Regions from separate parts of the Clostridium pabulibutyricum genome, predicted to be linked through region 1. Evidence: riboswitches for the same ligand, from Rfam matches in the RefSeq annotation. Region 1 holds a riboswitch; the other holds the start of a gene.
What was found. Region 1 has a riboswitch for S-adenosylmethionine ahead of AC4CVH_RS04655 (YbaK/EbsC family protein). Riboswitches for the same ligand answer to the same signal wherever they lie in the genome.
Positions count from the first base shown of each region.

Region 2: another riboswitch for S-adenosylmethionine. It lies ahead of AC4CVH_RS13275 (methionine ABC transporter ATP-binding protein); the one in region 1 lies ahead of AC4CVH_RS04655 (YbaK/EbsC family protein).

Region 1 is NZ_JBZAYZ010000002.1:274,392-278,825, reverse strand. Features, by position in the region: gene carB (carbamoyl-phosphate synthase large subunit) at 1-1,718, shown strand, start outside; SAM riboswitch class I at 1,792-1,896, shown strand; gene AC4CVH_RS04655 (YbaK/EbsC family protein) at 1,981-2,445, shown strand; T-box leader at 2,544-2,777, shown strand; SAM riboswitch class I at 2,814-2,924, shown strand; gene cysC (adenylyl-sulfate kinase) at 3,040-3,627, shown strand; gene AC4CVH_RS04645 (adenylyl-sulfate reductase subunit alpha) at 3,624-4,434, shown strand, end outside.
Region 2 is NZ_JBZAYZ010000014.1:5,770-10,203, reverse strand. Features, by position in the region: gene AC4CVH_RS13285 (HAD-IB family hydrolase) at 1-475, opposite strand, end outside; gene AC4CVH_RS13280 (methionine ABC transporter permease) at 592-1,248, opposite strand; gene AC4CVH_RS13275 (methionine ABC transporter ATP-binding protein) at 1,238-2,206, opposite strand; SAM riboswitch class I at 2,278-2,382, opposite strand; gene AC4CVH_RS13270 (FeoA family protein) at 2,549-2,770, shown strand; gene feoB (ferrous iron transport protein B) at 2,877-4,434, shown strand, end outside.

The DNA.
Region 1 (4,434 bases):
CAGACGAGTATATATGCGAACTTATAGGAATGAAATTGTGTGATTTGAAAAAACTTAGAGATATAAACGGCATAAAATCAGTATACAAGATGGTAGATACATGCAGCGGTGAATTCGAGGCGAAAACTTCTTATTATTATTCATGTTATGACCTTGAAAGTGATAATGTGGTTTCAAACAACAAGAAAGTACTTGTCATAGGTTCAGGACCTATAAGAATTGGGCAGGGCATAGAATTTGATTATTGTTGTGTAAATGGTGTATGGGCAATAAAAGATGCCGGACTTGAAGCGATTATAATAAACAACAACCCTGAAACGGTAAGTACGGATTTTGATGTTTCAGACAAGCTTTATTTTGAACCTCTTTATATAGATGATGTGATGAATGTCATAAATGAAGAAAATGTATATGGCGTAATTGTTCAATTTGGAGGCCAAACTGCATTGAATCTTGCAAAAAAACTTAATGACAGAGGAATAAATATTCTTGGAACATCTTTTGAATCAATAGATTTTGCTGAAGACAGGGAGAAATTTAGAGTGCTGCTTGAAAAACTTGACATAGATTCTCCTATTGGAGGCTCTGTGTCAAGCATCGAAGAAGCTAGAAATCTCGTTGAAAAAATAGGATATCCTGTAATTGTAAGGCCTTCTTACGTTATAGGTGGAAGGGCCATGAAAGTTGTTTACAGTGATGCTGAACTGTCAAAGTATTTAAATGAGGCAGTAAATCTTTCAAAAGAGTACCCTGTACTTGTAGATAAATATATAGTTGGAAAAGAAATTGAAGTTGATGCAATATCCGACGGGGTAGACATTATAATTCCAGGAGTAATGGAACATGTTGAAAAAACAGGGGTGCATTCAGGAGACAGCATAGCAATGTATCCTACTGTAAGCCTGCCGGATGAAGTGCTTGAAAAAATAGAGGAATATACATTGAAAATAGCAAGAGGATTGAATGTTGTTGGACTTTTAAATGTTCAATATGCGTTTGATGGAAGTAAAATTTATGTAATCGAGGTTAATCCGAGAGCATCCAGAACAGTGCCTATTCTCAGTAAGGTTACAGACATACCGATGATAAAAATAGCAGTCTCTGTAATGCTTGGGAAAAGTATAAGAGAGTTTGGGTATAAGAGGGATATGTATAAATACAATAAAATACATGCAGTGAAGATGCCTGTATTTTCAAATAAAAAACTTCCAGGAGTTGATCCAGCTCTTGCACCTGAAATGAAATCAACGGGAGAAGTTCTTGGAGTTGATTTCAATAAAGAAAAAGCAATGTATAAGGCATTCAAGGCAGCAGGTGTGAAGGTTTATACGGGAGGAAACATTTATATATCGGTAAACGACAGGGATAAGAAAGATGTACTTGAGATAAGCAGGACATATAAGGCACTTGGATTTTCTATATACGCATCACGTGGAACGTGGGAATTTCTAAATGACAATAAGGTAGCCTGCAGTGAGCTTGATATAGAAGATGCACTTGATAAAATACGCGATAAAAAGATAGATATTGTAATAAATACTGTAACCACCGGGTACAATGGGGAAACATATGGATTTAAGCTAAGATATGTTTCTTTAGTACACGATAGAGTGCTCTTTACGTGCCTTGATACTGCGAAAGTGTATGCGCTTTGTGTAAAAATAGAAAAATCAGGTGAAAAAATAGATTATAGATCAATGAAGGAGTATTTGATATAGAATTAAGCATATTGACAAATCAACTTCAAAAATTTATACTAAAATTGTTTAACAAATTTTAAAATTTAATACGCTCTTATCAAGAGTGGCTGAGGGACTGGCCCTATGATGCCCGGCAACCTGAATAGTTTATATTCAACGGTGCCAATTCCAGCAGGTGAAACCTGAAAGATGAGAAATAAAAGAGATATGATTTCAAACCTTCCTGAATTTATCTGCAGGAAGGTTTTTAATATTTTAATCAGAAAGGAAAATGGTGCTTATGAGTGTGGAAAATGTGATTAAATATTTTGAGGATAAAGGTTTGAAAAATCCGGTTTTTAAACTAGATGATAGCGGAGCTACTGTTGAGCAGGCGGCAGAGACGATACATACAGAGCCAAAGTACATAGCAAAGACTCTGGCTTTCAAGCTGAAGGATCGGAATATACTTGTTGTTGTACGCGGAGATCTAAAAGTAAATAATAGAAAATTTAAAGATACTTTTAAAGTGAAGGCAAAAATGCTTGAAAGTGAAATGGTTTTGAAGGAAATAGGGCATCCAGTAGGAGGACTTTGTCCGTTTGGGTTGAAAAATGCTGTAAAAATTTACTTGGATCTTTCTATAAAAGACTTTGAATATGTTTATCCAGCAGCAGGATCGAAAGATTATGCCCTTAAGATTTCGCCGTTAAAAATGTATAAACTTGTGTATGGGGAGTGGGTTGATGTATGCAATAATCCATAAAACAAATTTATGTATAAAAGTTATTTTATATAATTAATTGAATTTATTTCTTGACAAGCCATAATTTAAAAAGTATAATAAGTTCAAAATTAAATAAGACCAAAACTGTGATTGAGAGAAGTATACTATGGAGTCCTAAAGAGAGAAATCTTTTAGCTGAGACAGATTTCAGGATTAAGTAGTGGAAAATGCGCTTATGAGTTCTGTAATTGAAATTAAGTAGGTTTATGCGGATGCTGTACGTTAAAACAGTAGAATAATGTATTTTGAGTTATTGTATCTTGAAGATACAGTAAACAGAGTGGAACCGCGGAAAAACTTCCGCCTCTGTATGAGGCGGAAGTTTTTTTATCTAAAATTATAATATATTCTTATCAAGAGAGGTTGAGGGACTGGCCCTGTGAAACCCGACAACCGGCACTTTTATGTGAGTGTATCGGTGTTAATTCCTACGGAATGATTTTTCTGGAAGATAAGAAAGATGGATTGCAAAAATTTATTTTCAAATTTATTACGACCATTTTTCATTTCGGAAAATGGTCGTAATAAATTATATTAAAGATTGAATCGCTTATGAAACAAGGGAGGGTGGTTATGGAAAATAATATAGTTTGGCATAAAATGTTTGTAGATAGAAAAATGAGAGAAAATCTGCTTGGACAAAAAGGAAAGCTTATATGGTTTACAGGTTTGTCAGGTTCGGGAAAATCTACAGTTGCAGCACTACTTGAAAAAGAACTGTACAGTATGGGAAAACTCACCTATGTTTTAGATGGAGATAACGTGCGTCACGGGCTTAATTCGGATCTTGGATTTTCGGAGGGTGACAGGAGTGAAAATATAAGAAGAATTTCCGAACTCTGCAAACTTTTTGTGGATTGTGGAGTAGTTGTAATTGCAACCTTTGTATCACCATTTAAGAGAGATAGGAATAAGGTTAGAAATCTTATTTTGAAGGATTTTATTGAAGTTTATGTAAGTTGTCCAGTTGAAGTGTGTAAAAAGCGTGATCCAAAGGGGCTTTACAAAAAGGCGGTAAAAGGTGAAATAAACGAATTTACAGGTATAAGTGCTGTTTATGAACTTCCGGAAAATCCTGAAATTGTAATAGATACTAATTTAAATACTGCGGATGAATGTGTTAAGAAAATAGTTAATTATTTACAGGGGGTGCTTTTGTGAAACTTGATCTTGTAGAAGTTTCTACGGATATTTTAATAATAGGTGGAGGTGCAGCCGGGTGTTTTGCGGCTCTTGAGGCTGCAAATTCACCTGAAAAACCTAAGATTTTAATACTGGAAAAAGCAAATATAAAAAGAAGCGGATGTCTTGCAGCAGGAATAAATGCACTTAATGCATATATAAACGAAGATGAAACTCCAGAGTCTTTTGTAGATTATGTTAGAGATGAATTTAATGGAGTTGTGAGAGAAGACCTCGTTTATACAGTAGCTAAAAAATTAAATGAAGTTACGTCTAAAATGGAAAAAATGGGGTTAACCATATTGAAAAATTCGGAAGGAAAGTATGTCACACGGGGAAGAAGAAGCATAAAAATAAATGGAGAAAATATTAAGCCTGTAATTGCTTCCAAGGTTCTGGATACTAAAAATATAGATGTCATGAATAAAACAAATGTCATAGATTATATTACGAGAGGAGGTAAAGTTATAGGCGCATATGCATTTTCGGTAGATAAGAATAAATTTTATGCGGTTTATTCTAAAGCCGTAATATGTGCAGCGGGGGGAGCTTCAGGAATATACAAGCCAAATAATCCAGGATTTTCAAGGCACAAGATGTGGTATTCACCTTTCAATACTGGATCTGGCTATGCTATGGGAATAAGGGCTGGTGCCGAGATGACAACTTTTGAAATGAGATTTATAGCACTGAGGTGCAAGGATACTATAGCACCTACGGGAACCATAGCACAAGGAGTAAAAGCTGTCCAGATAAATTCAGATGGAGAGGAATATGTTCTAAAGT
Region 2 (4,434 bases), on a different contig from region 1:
TGGCGCTATCCCACATAGGCACTACTTCCCCTGTGTATACATTATTATCATCAATTATATATCTAGCTCCTACATAATCATCAAATCCATATTTCTTTGACATTTCCCTAACAAGTTCTATGGGACTGCCGGATATCGTTATTACCTTGTGTCCATTCTTTTTATGCCATTTTATTCTGTCCCTAGTATAAGTATATACCCTGTCACCTTTCTGTGCTATTACTCGTCTTGCTATAAATTCCACCTGCGACTTGTAAAGGCCCTTTATTGCTTCTATATAAATATCTGCCATCTTGAGCAGGTAATTATCATAATTTCCCTGTCTCTTATCCCATCTTTCATACTCCGGTTTTACTTCCTTGTACCATCTATCAGGAGGAATTATTTCATATTTCACCAACTTTTTAAATACTTCAGTCATAAGTCCCTCTCTATATAAAGTTCCATCTATATCAAAAAATGCTGCTATACTCATATGATGCCTCCTTACACAATATTATAATTTTACTTCAAAAGTTATTTATACCTATTCTAGCATAAATAACAACCCCAAGCAGTAAAATTAACATACTCCACTTGAGGCGATCTAAATTATCTATTAAGTTTTTTATATATAAAATTTCCAATACTCTGTATCAATTGAACAAGTACTATAAGTATGACTACCGTATATACCATGACATTGGTTTCAAACCTATAATATCCATACTTTAAAGCAACATCACCGAGTCCCCCTGCTCCAACCGTACCTGCCATGGCAGAACATCCTACAACAACTATGGTAGTAAGTGTTATTCCAAGTACTATCGAAGGAAGCGCCTCCTTGAACATTACTTTGAATATTATCTGAACATTGCTTGCGCCAAAAGACTTTGCAGCTTCTATTATGCCCGGATCTATTTCTTTAAGCGACGACTCAATTACTCTTGCTGCAAAAGGTGCTGAGGCTATTGTAATTGGTACTATAGCTGCAGTTGTTCCTATAGCTTTTCCTACAATAAGTCTTGTAAACGGAAAAATTGCTATCATAAGTATTATAAATGGAAAAGACCTTAATAAATTCACTATCACATCCAGTATTTGATATACAACCTTATTCGGTTTCAATCCATGTTCTTCCGTCACTATTAAAAATACCGCCGGAATACATCCTATAATAACAGCAAGAAAAGTTGATACTAAAACCATATAGAGAGTTTGTCCTATGGCTGGAGCAAGAACTTCCTGAAATATTTCACTAAATTGCATTATTTTCTACCTCCCATGCTACATTTTTTGATGAAAGATAATTACATATGACTTCTTTATCCTCATCATTTATGTTTATTACAAGACTTCCGAGTACATCGTCCCTGAACTTTTCAAGTTTCCCCCACACTATTGAAAATTTTATATTCAAATCTATTGCCATTGAACTTATAAGATTTCCCTGACTTATTTCCTTCGGAAAATATATTCTCAGGTTCAAACCTTCCCCCGGCAGCATATTGTCTGATCCAAGCAACTTTTTTAAATTTTTTTCAGGTTTTAAAAATATATCTTCTACATCGCCGAACTGTTTTATTTCTCCTTCATCTATAATTGCCACCTTGTTGCATATTTCCTTGATAACTTCCATTTGATGGGTAACAACAACTATTGTTATGTTCAATTTTTTATTTATATGTTTTAAAAGATCAAGTATTGACTTTGTAGTATTTGGGTCAAGTGCAGACGTAGCTTCGTCACACAAAAGTATATTCGGACTCAAGGCAAGAGCCCTTGCAATTGCAACTCTCTGTTTCTGTCCGCCACTTAATCTCCTTGGCATACTTTCTGCCTTGTCTTGTAGTCCAACTATATCAAGAAGCTCAGATACCCTTTCTTTTACCTTGTCCTTGCTCAATTTCCATACTTCAAGAGGAAGAGCTACATTATCAAATACATTTTTTCTGTTCAATAAATTAAAATTTTGAAATATCATTCCTAAATTCTTTCTAAAAGCTCTTATCTCTCTATTATCAAGTTCTTTTACTTCTTTATCCATTATCTTTATGCTGCCGGTGTCGTAAGTTTCAAGCCCGTTTAGGCACCTCAAAAGCGTTGATTTTCCAGCGCCACTATGTCCAACAATTCCAAAAATATCGCCTTTTTCTATATGCAGACTTACATCTTTAAGCACATATTTATTTCCAAATTTTTTTCCTACATTATTAATATCTATCAAAACTTACTTTCCTCCAATACTTAGTGTAAAAAACAAAAATCTGAGGAAAACCTCAGATAATCAGCAAAATAATCTTATCTCTCAGCCTCCGCTGCAGGAATTAGCACCATTATACGGTAAGTGCACTGGTTGCCGGGTTTCAAAGGGCCTGATCCCTCCACCTCTCTAAATAAGTTCAAGTTGTATTAAATTCACGGAATTTATTATATCAATTAGTAATTATTATGTCAATAGATGTCTCTTTGCTTTACAGATTGACACCTTAAATAAAAAATGCTACTATATAGGATAGATAAATTGATAATGGATTTCAATGTAAATTGATAAGAGGAGTTGGCAATTATGAGCATTTGTGATTTGAAGCCAGGTCAGAAGGCTTTTATAACGGATATAAAAGGTGATGAAAAACTCGTCAAAAGACTTTTTGCTCTTGGCTGTATTGAAGGAACAGAGATAACACTTAAAACTTTTGCCCCCCTTGGAGATCCACTTATCATAGACTTAAGAGGATTTAGTTTGGCCATACGGAAAAACGATGCAAAAAATATTCTTGTTCAATGCTAGTTCCAAGTGAACAAATAAATTCTTATATTTTATTTTGCCATAATTATGCTATAAGTATGGTATTTTTTAATGCAATTAAATCAAAGTAAATGTTTGGAGGAACTAAATGATTACAGCAGCTTTACTAGGCAATCCTAATGTAGGAAAAACATCTCTTTTCAACAACCTAACTGGATCTGACCAATATGTTGGTAATTGGCCTGGAGTAACAGTTGAAAAAAAAGAAGGATATTTTAACCAGATGAAAATTGTGGATCTCCCTGGAATATATGCCATGGACACATATTCAAATGAAGAAAAAGTCTCAAGGGATTTTCTTCAAAACAATAATGCCGATGTAATAATAAATATAGTTGATGCCTCAAACCTCAACAGGAATTTATACCTTACAACCCAGTTAAAACATTTTAATAAACCTATAATACTTGTTTTTAATATGATGGACATAGCATCTCAAAACGGTATACAAATAAATTTTGAAAAGATAGAAAAAGAACTTGGTGTTATAGCTATTCCAATAGTCGCTGCAAAAGGCAAAGGCGTGGACAACCTTATTGAGATACTGGAAAGCAGTCAATTTTTACATATCCCCCCTGATAAAAACAGTTTTAATTTTGAAGACGAAAAGGAGGCTTATTCCTTCATAAATAATATACTTGCCAAATGCGTAGTCGAAACCAAAAACATTTCTATATCATATACTGAAAAAATAGATAAAATAGTTTTGAACAAATTTGCAGCCTATCCTGTATTTTTATTTGCATTATTTTTAATATTCAAGTTTACTTTCAACTGGGTAGGACAGCCTGTTGCAGATATATTCAGCAACTATTTGTCAAATTCCATAACTCCGTACCTCAAAGAACTTCTTTCATCTGCAAGCCCATGGTTCACCTCCCTTCTAGTAGATGGTATAATTTCAGGTGTAGGATCAATCCTTGTTTTTTTTCCTATAATCTTCTGTCTTTTTCTAGGAATATCATTTCTTGAAGACAGCGGCTATATGGCAAGAGGCGCTCTTATAATGGACAAACTTATGAGAAAAATGGGACTCTCCGGAAAAGCCTTTATACCGCTTATTGTAGGCTTTGGATGTTCAGTCCCGGGAATAATGTCTTCAAGAACTCTTGAAAGCGAAAAGGATAGAAAATTAACAGCCCTTTTGATACCGCTCATGTCCTGTAATGCACGTTTGCCAATATATGCACTGTTTGCATCCGCTTTTTTCAAAGGCAAGGAAACCGAGGTGGTTTTTTCATTATATATACTTGGAATAATCCTGGCATTTGTAATAGGCCTTTTATTTAAAAATACAATATTCAAGAAGGATGAAGAACCTTTTTTAATAGAACTTCCCAAGTACAATGTCCCTAATTTAAAAAATCTAATCACACACACATGGGAGAAAGCCAAAGGTTTTTTGAGAAAAGCAGGTACTATAATATTCTCTATGTCAGTTTTAATATGGTTTTTGTCAAACTTCAATTTTAGTGGTATGGTACCTATGAATCAAAGCATACTATCTTATATAGGCAAATTTATAAGTCCAATATTTTCTCCCATGGGATACGGCTCATGGCAGAATTCAGTATCTCTTATAGCTGGACTTATGGCAAAAGAAATAGTAATCGGTACTATGGGTATCATATATGGAAGCAATCTTG